4 regions of the Priestia sp. VA7 genome follow, and region 4 is predicted to be linked to each of the others. Evidence: riboswitches for the same ligand, from Rfam matches in the RefSeq annotation. Region 4 holds a riboswitch; each other region holds the start of a gene.
The links. A riboswitch is a leader RNA that binds a small molecule or an ion and turns the genes downstream of it on or off. The one in region 4 is predicted to bind S-adenosylmethionine.
Positions count from the first base shown of each region.

Region 1: another riboswitch for S-adenosylmethionine. It lies ahead of AC0C45_RS10570 (trans-sulfuration enzyme family protein); the one in region 4 lies ahead of metK (methionine adenosyltransferase).
Region 2: another riboswitch for S-adenosylmethionine. It lies ahead of AC0C45_RS20505 (Na+/H+ antiporter NhaC family protein); the one in region 4 lies ahead of metK (methionine adenosyltransferase).
Region 3: another riboswitch for S-adenosylmethionine. It lies ahead of mtnW (2,3-diketo-5-methylthiopentyl-1-phosphate enolase); the one in region 4 lies ahead of metK (methionine adenosyltransferase).

Region 1 is NZ_JBVQPN010000002.1:795,395-797,600, reverse strand. It holds gene AC0C45_RS10570 (trans-sulfuration enzyme family protein) at 1-912, opposite strand, end outside; SAM riboswitch class I at 984-1,101, opposite strand; gene AC0C45_RS10565 (hypothetical protein) at 1,268-1,930, opposite strand; gene AC0C45_RS10560 (spore coat protein) at 1,995-2,206, opposite strand, start outside.
Region 2 is NZ_JBVQPN010000004.1:523,070-525,275, forward strand. It holds gene AC0C45_RS20495 (ABC transporter ATP-binding protein) at 1-200, shown strand, start outside; gene AC0C45_RS20500 (ABC transporter permease) at 193-960, shown strand; SAM riboswitch class I at 1,062-1,168, shown strand; gene AC0C45_RS20505 (Na+/H+ antiporter NhaC family protein) at 1,254-2,206, shown strand, end outside.
Region 3 is NZ_JBVQPN010000002.1:640,143-642,348, reverse strand. It holds gene AC0C45_RS09760 (2-hydroxy-3-keto-5-methylthiopentenyl-1-phosphate phosphatase) at 1-49, opposite strand, end outside; gene mtnW (2,3-diketo-5-methylthiopentyl-1-phosphate enolase) at 46-1,290, opposite strand; SAM riboswitch class I at 1,371-1,477, opposite strand; gene AC0C45_RS09750 (pyridoxal phosphate-dependent aminotransferase) at 1,608-2,206, opposite strand, start outside.
Region 4 is NZ_JBVQPN010000001.1:39,738-41,943, reverse strand. It holds gene metK (methionine adenosyltransferase) at 1-1,025, opposite strand, end outside; SAM riboswitch class I at 1,158-1,275, opposite strand; gene pckA (phosphoenolpyruvate carboxykinase (ATP)) at 1,650-2,206, shown strand, end outside.

The DNA of each region.
Region 1 (2,206 bases), on a different contig from region 4:
AGGGTGTGAGACAGCAAAAGAAATCATGCCTCCAAATCCAGTTGCTTGTTTCTTCATGATTTCATAGCCTGGATGTGTTTCAAGACCAGGGTAATACACTTTTTCCACGAGATCATGAGCAGTAAGCCAATTTGCAATTTTCAGTGCATTTTCATTATGCTTTTCCATACGAAGCGCTAGCGTTTTAACACCGCGTAATAACAGCCAGCTATCCTGTGGACCTAAGATTGCCCCAGCTGCATTTTGATAAAAACGAATTTTCTCTCCTAAGCTACTACATCGAGCCACTACAAGACCAGCAACTACATCATTATGACCCCCAATGTATTTGCTTGCACTATGTATCACAATATCTGCTCCAAGCTCTAAAGGACGCTGATAATAAGGGGACATGAAGGTATTGTCAACGATAGTAAGCAAATCATGCTGTTTAGCTAACGCAATTGCTTCTGGCAAATCAGTCACGTGCATCATTGGATTCGTAGGTGTTTCAATAAATAAAGCTTTCGTATTGGGACGAAGCGCATCTTTTACTTGTTCGAGATGGGCTGTGTTGACGTACGAAACAGTAATTCCTTGCTCTGAAAAAATTTCATTTAGTACTCGGTACGTTCCTCCGTATAAATCCTCTGATACAATTAAATGATCTCCGTTTTTAAATAGTGCTAAAACTGCCATTACACCCGCCATTCCTGAAGCGAATGCTACTCCTACTTCTCCCTTTTCCAAAGCAGCAATTGCTTCTTCCAATGCTGTACGAGTAGGATTTGCCGTACGTGCATAGTCAAATCCTGTACTTTGCCCTAAAGCAGGATGAGCAAATGTTGATGCTTGGTAAATGGGTGTTGTAATAGAACCTGTTGAAGGGTCACGGCCTACTCCTGAACGAACTAATAAAGTTTCAATTTCCATCTATTTCTCTCCTTAACTCAAAATAAAAAACACTCTTCACAGATGGAAGAGTGTTCGTTTATACACGATTTCTCTCATCTGTTAGAACAATACTGATGTTCCACAGGAATTAGCACCGTTCAAATGAATGTTTCATTTGATGGTTGCCGGGCATCGCAGGGCCAGTCCCTCCGCCACTCTGGATAAGAGTTCTATATAATTGTTGGTGATTAACGTTTGTTGTTAATAACTTTAATAGAGATTTTCTGTATTGTCAACATAATTTTCTAAAAAATTTAAATCGTCTCATTTGTTTATTCAATATACTTGTCCTGATAAGCACATAAAAAAAGAGACGAAAGCGAGGTCTCTTTTTCTAAGGCAAGTGTACAGATTTTACGTGAGCTAACTTCCAATACATACTTTCTCCATTTGCCGTAATTAGTTCAACAATATTATTAGAAACTTCTTTAAGTACGCCAATTTTTTCTGATTGATCCCCTAAATCTAATACGACCAGTTGATTTTCATATTTTTTAAGCTGCTCTTCAAAGTTTCTGACAAAAGGTGCAGAGGCAGGTCTTACTGGGAGCTCTTTGTCACTTAAAGAATAAGGGGTTAACTCATTACTGTAAGGGGTAAGCCATTTCAAATGATGCAGAGAAACAAAGACATTTTTATACACTGGAGAATAAAACACAAGATAATCATTCAGCACGCTTGTAATATAGCCATGCAATGATTTTCCTCCTGTTACATAAATTTCAATAAATTTCCCTTTTGCCTGCTGTAAAATATTACGATAAGAAATCCGCTGACTTTCTTCTATTAAGTTCTCTTCTATTTCACGTAAAACCGTATAGTCTTCTTCTGATACTTCCCGCAAACGATGCATGTGTAAAAGAGGAATATACAAATAATCATGTCCATTATACAAAATCATGACATCTAATCCTAGGTCAACAAGTCTGCCAACAAACTTAGTATTTCCTGAAATATCTACTTCTACAATTTTATTAATATAGCGATTGATACTCATTCTCCTCCCCCTTTCCTATATGACAGAAAAGGTGCTTTATAAGCACCTTTTTTGTTCTTATTCATTATGCTTTCCAGCGATAATTTTTTGTTTGGATGACTTGCTCTCTTGACGCTGATGAGTGTGAATCTGTGCGGCGGCTTTTTCTTGACGAATATGAACCTGTGCGGCGGCTTCTTCCTGTACGACCTTCTGGAGTGCCTTCTGCTGATCCTCCGTCTTCAGTATTTGTATTTTCCTCTTTCTGCTCATCATCTTGATTATTATTTTGTTTAA
Region 2 (2,206 bases), on a different contig from region 4:
AAGCAGCGGCTCTTTTATCACAAGAATTTGAAGTAACGATGAGATCACATATTATCGACGTGGCGATTGTAAAAGAACAAATTCCAGCTGTAAATAGAAAATTAGTGGACAGCGATATTTTAGTCTACCGAATCACTCCTGTGTATGAGACGCTTGAAGATTCGTTTATGTCCGTTACGGAAGGAGAGCACCATGCTTAAGCTAATTCAAAATGAACATATGAAATGGTTTTACAAAAGAAGCACAAAAGTCACGTTTATTACCATCGGTATTTTAACTCTTTGTATGGCTCTATTAATGAAAAAAGTAGCAAACAGTGCAGGGACAGAAGACAACATTTTGAACTTCCTGTCATTTAGTTCAGGTATGCTGATTCTCGTTCAATTTTTCGCTCTTGCTGTTGGAGGGGCAATGGTTGCAAAAGAGTTTGAGGCAGGTACCATTAAGCTTCTTTTAATTCGCCCTGCTAGACGTTCAACGATTTTAGCATCCAAGTACCTAACCCTCATTTTAATTAGCTTGTATTATTTACTGAGCTATTTGCTTTTTTCGTTTGTATGGGGAGCCTTGTTCTTTGGATTTACCAGTCTAGAAGGAGATGCGCAGCTGCTTAAAAATATTACGCTTACGTATGACAGTGCGTATATGGAAACGTTTATGATGATGACGTTCGCATTCATGCTGTCGTCTTTATTTAGAAACAGCGCGCTTGCTTCCAGTCTGGCTATTGTCGTAAGTATCGGGGCGAAAGCTGTAACAGGACTAGTATCACAGTTTGGTTTATGGTGGGGGAAATTTTTACTGTTCGCCAACACGAACTTTGTGCAGTATATGGACGGAATGAAGACGATGTTTGACGGCATGACAATTCCATTTTCCATTTTCATCTTGGTGGCGCATTTTGTCTTCTTTATGGGCGTGGCATGGGCAGCGTTTTTGAAACGAGACGTAGCTAATTGATGTGAGAATTTTCGCACTATATATTTTTCTAAAATAGCATTTGACAATTAAATAAAAAGAGCTTACAGTAGTGAAAGACTATTTTTAAAACAACTATAAACTTCTTATCAAGAGAGACGGAGGGACTGGCCCTATGATGTCTCGGCAACTGGCTGTACGCAGTGCGGTGCCAAATCCAGCAGACGATGTTTCGTTTGGAAGATGAGAAGGGTAATCTTATGATACAAATAAGAGACCTCTTCTTATCAATAAGAAGAGGTCTTTTTTTATTACGTAAACAAGAGGTGTTAAGAATGGAACAACAAAAAGGAAACGGCTGGGCGCTGTTACCGCTGGGCGTCTTTTTAGTCCTGTTTGTCGGATCAGGAATTATAACGGGAGATTTTTATAAGCTGCCTGTATTAGTAGCCATTATCATTGCAGCCATTGTGGCGCTGGTTATGAACCGCAAAGATTCACTTAATGTAAAAGTGGAACGTTTTGCTAAAGGAGCAGGACATCCTGATATCATTATTATGGTGCTTATTTTTATTTTAGCAGGTGCTTTTTCTCAAGTGGCTAAAGGCATGGGAGCTGTTGATTCAACGGTAAACTTAGCTCTGTCTGTGCTTCCGCAAAGCTTAGTGGTAGTCGGAATCTTTGTTATTGGCGCATTCATTTCAATTTCGATGGGAACGTCAATGGGAACAATCGCAGCGCTAGGACCTATCGCTGTAGGGATCAGTGAGCAAGCGCATGTATCCATTACATTGGCAATTGCTGCCGTTGTTGGTGGTGCAATGTTTGGAGATAATTTATCCGTAATCTCTGATACGACTATTGCAGCAGTTCGTACGCAAAAAACAAATATGTCAGATAAATTAAAAGTGAACTTTTTTATTGTACTTCCTGCAGCGATTGTTACGGTAATTTTATTGCTTGTAATGACGCTAGGCAACACGTCATCAGTAGAAATTAAAGACTTCAGCTGGTTTAAAATCTTACCTTATGTGGGCGTCTTAGTCGCTGCAATATTTGGTGCAAACGTATTAAGTATTTTAACCGGAGGAATTGTATTGGCCGGCGTGATCGGATTAGCTGACGGAAGCTACACGCTTTCTTCTCTTGCTAAAACTGTGACAGAAGGTATTGGCGGAATGTCAGAGTTAATTATTTTATCTCTGCTAATCGGCGGAATGGTTGAGCTTATTCGCTATAATGGCGGTATTCAGTTCTTATTGAACTTATTAACACGACGTATCCAAAC
Region 3 (2,206 bases), on a different contig from region 4:
TATTTGTAATTGTTCCATCAAAGTCACAAAAGATTTTTAACGATGTCATGCTTTCACCTCTACTGTTCCCCATAGTTGCAAAGCTTTTTGCAACTCTTTTGATTCTTCAGCTTTTTCGGCTAGTGTTTGATGAGAGAGTACTGCATCTATCGCCGCACGGAATGCTTTTCCTCCTCCGATAGCTCCGTCTGGATGACCGTGAACTCCGCCTCCTGCATTAATAATGCTGTCGATTCCAAAGTCCTTCACAAGCTGCGGTACCATTCCAGGATGAATTCCTGCTGAAGGAACCGGGAAAGACTGCTTATATTTGTATACAGGACGCGTTAATTCGTAGGTAATGCCTGTCGTATCTTCAAGAGAAAGCGCTACGCTTCCGTATGGTGATGGAAACAGTGAGAAATCTGCTCCGACTAAACGCAATAGCTTTCCAAGCAGCAATGAATTTGAAAAACCGTAAAACTCTGACGGCGTAAGCGCTCCGCTAACAGCTGGGTGCGCCATAATCGGCAATTCAATTTCATCATCTTCTCGAAGTGCCTGCAGTACGTCTAACCCGTAAGCAAATACGTTGAATAAAAGAGCATCGGCTCCTAGCTCAGCTGCTTTTCTCGCTTTTTCTTTTAACTCAAACGTTCGTCCCGTTAAATTAACAGCATACAGCGTGCGGTGTCCCGTTTTTTCGTATACTTCATTCAGTACTTTTTTTCCTTCTGTAACGCGAGCTTCAAAAGGTGTTCGTTCACTATCAAACAAAATCTCGTCGTCTTTAACCAAATCCACTCCGCCAAGCGCTTGCTCACGCAGCTGAGTTGTTAAGTACGTCATATCTCTTCCAATCACGCCTTTAAAAATACTCATCACAAGCGGACGGTCATAAACGCCTAGTTTCTCTCGGATACCTTCTATTCCAAAGCGCGGTCCTGGGAATTCAGCTAATAATTCATCAGGAAAATCCAAGTCTAATAATTTCACTTTTCCATCAAGTGATAGTTTTCCGAAAACCGTAACTAAAATAGCCGGTAAATCTCTTGAAAAGTTGGCAGTTGGATAAGCAATTTTGACAATAGCCTGCTTAATTTCTCCGCCTAAATATCCATTTACACGTTCGCAATCTTGAAGCTCAGTTACGGACACGACGCGCCCTTTATGCTTTTGAAGCTGCTGCTGATCTAAAAGCGGCAGATTTGTCCATGAGCCGACGGTTAGTCCTAAAGCGATTCCTTCCGCTTTTTTATGAAAATTTCCTTTATTATCATGTAGTAAGTAGCTTGCAACGATTTCGCTCATTATGCTAAAAACTCCCTTGCTGTTTAATATCGTTAATAAAAAAAACCTCTTCTGTGATTAAGAAGAGGCTTTCGTTGCTCTTCTTATCTCTCAGCTGCGGCTGCAAGAATTAGCACCGTGCTTAACATGCGTTAAGTCGGTTGCCGGGCTTCATCGGGCTAGTCCCTCCACCTACTCTTAATAAGAAAGTTGCTATTTATTTAAATTGAATTCGTAGATTATATACTAAATAAAAAATACCGCTAGGATTTATCGGTTATTAATCTCGTTAACTTCTTACATATTAAGCCAACTCAAAAAGGATTGTCAATGCGTTTTTAAAATAAATTTAATTTTTTTATTCGAGATACAGCTTCTCTCATGCGCTCTTCATCCGTCAGCAGTCCTACGCGCACATAGCCTTCACCATATGTTCCAAAGCCTACACCAGGAGCAACCACAACGTGGGCTTTTTCAAGGAGTAAATCTGAAAACTGTTCGGAAGTATATCCTTCAGGAACTTTTAGCCATGCAAAAAAGGAGCCTGCTGGAGATGTAACATCCCAACCAATTTCTCGAAGCCCTTGAATAAAGGTATTGCGTCTAGATTCATAGCGCTTAACTAAATCATTCACACATTGTTGAGATTCCAACAGAGCTGCGGCTGCTGCCTCTTGAACGGCCCCAAAGAGACTGACATACATATGATCTTGAAGAAGATTAATAGCTTCTACTACACTTTCATTTCCTACAGCAAATCCAACTCGCCATCCCGCCATGTTATACGTTTTAGAAAGAGTATAAATTTCAATTCCCGTCTCTTTTGCACCAGGCGTCTGTAAAAAACTGATTGGCTTTTTACCATCAAACCCAATTGCTCCGTAAGCAAAGTCGTGTACCACACAAATATCGTGCTTGGCAGCAAACGCCACGGTGT
Region 4 (2,206 bases):
TCTACTAGTACTTCTTCAGAAACTTTTCCTGTACCGAATGTATCAATTGAAATAGATACTGGTTGTGCAACACCAATCGCATATGCTAGTTGTACTTCACATTTATCAGCAAGATCAGCTGCTACAATGTTTTTCGCAACATAACGAGCTGCATAAGCTGCTGAACGGTCTACTTTTGTTGCGTCCTTACCAGAGAATGCACCGCCGCCATGACGAGCATATCCGCCGTAAGTATCAACGATAATTTTACGACCAGTTAAACCAGCATCTCCTTGAGGACCGCCGATTACGAAACGGCCTGTTGGGTTAATGAAATACTTTGTATTTTCATCAATTAACTCGTTTGGAACAACTGGATTAATAACATATTCTTTTAAGTTACGTTGAATTTGCTCTAACGTTACTTCTGGATGATGCTGAGTTGAAATAACAATTGTATCGATGCGAACAGGTTTGTTGTTTTCATCATATTCAACTGTTACTTGTGTTTTACCATCCGGGCGAAGGTAAGGAAGAATTTCTTCTTTACGTACTTCTGTTAGACGGCGAGCAAGTTTATGAGCTAATGAAATTGGAAGAGGCATTAATTCTTTTGTTTCGTTACATGCATAACCAAACATTAAGCCTTGGTCTCCAGCTCCGATTGCTTCGATTTCTTCATCTGACATTTGACCTTCACGTGCTTCTAACGCTTGGTCTACACCAGCAGCGATATCAGCTGACTGCTCGTCGATAGATGTTAATACTGCACAAGTTTCAGCATCAAATCCGTATTTTGCACGAGTATAGCCAATTCCTTTAATTGTTTCGCGAACTGTTTTAGGAATATCCACGTAAGTAGAAGTTGTAATTTCACCACTTACTAAAACTAAACCAGTTGTTACGCTTGTTTCACAAGCAACACGAGCATTTGGATCCTTTGCTAGGATAGCATCAAGAATTGAGTCAGAAATTTGGTCACAAATTTTATCGGGATGTCCCTCTGTAACAGATTCTGACGTGAACAGACGACGTTGTGTTGACATCAGTTTTCCTCCTTATAAATACGATACATTGTGATACGGTACTCATTCCCTTATTTTCATTACACGCTAAAAAATATAAAAAAACCTTTCCTTGTATCGAGGAAAGGTATCAAATTCTACATAAGCCTTTCACTCTTATCGATCAAGGTTGTGCCCTTGCATCAGGTTAGCACCTTATCGTCTACACAAAAAAATGACGATGGTTGCTGGGTTTCATAGGGCCTGTCCCTCCACCAGCTCGGGATAAGAGAGTATCCGTTCAAGGACATATAATACATGAAAAAGCGCTTCACTGTCAACAACATTCAAATGGAAATCATCTCTTTATGTTTGAATCTGTTTTAATGTAACATACTCAAATTCCGAAATAGTACACCTTATTAAGAATCATCACTAAGTTTAGTTAATAAGACAGATCAAAATGAGGCTTTCACTTAAAATAGCTTCACTTTTTTCTCTCCTAGCACATATACAGGTGTCCAAAATAGGTATAATGTACATTTTTTTATAATACACAAACATTTTTAGTTAAATAGTATAGAATAATTAAATAAATGTGTTATACTAATTATAAATTTCAAACATTAATGAATAAATAATAGCTAAAAAAGGAAGGTAGTGCACATGAGTACTGTTGATATGTCTATCGAATTAAATGGTTTGCTTCAATTAAAAACAACAAAACACCAATTATCTGTTCCACAACTTGTTGAAAAAATTCTAGCTCGACGCGAAGGAACGTTGACTTCTACAGGTGCTGTGTCAGTCGAAACCGGAAAATATACAGGTCGCTCTCCTTTAGATAAATTTATTGTAAGCGATGCTGTGTCTTCAAAAACGGTTGAATGGGGACCTGTCAATCAGCCAATTTCTGCTCAGCGATTCGATGCGCTATACAAAAAAGTCTTAAACCACTTAAAGAAGCAGGATGAACTTTTTGTTTTTAATGGATATGCTGGAGCTGATAAAAAGTATCAGTTACCAATTCAAGTAGTTAATGAATTTGCATGGCACAACCTATTCGCTCAGCAGTTATTCATTCGCCCTTCAGCCGAACAAAAAACAAATGATGATGTGAAGCCGTTTACAATTGTAGCAGCTCCAACGTTCAAAGCTGATCCTGAAACAGACGGGACGAATTCTGAAACCTTCATTATTCTTTCGTTAGAGCGACGCATTGT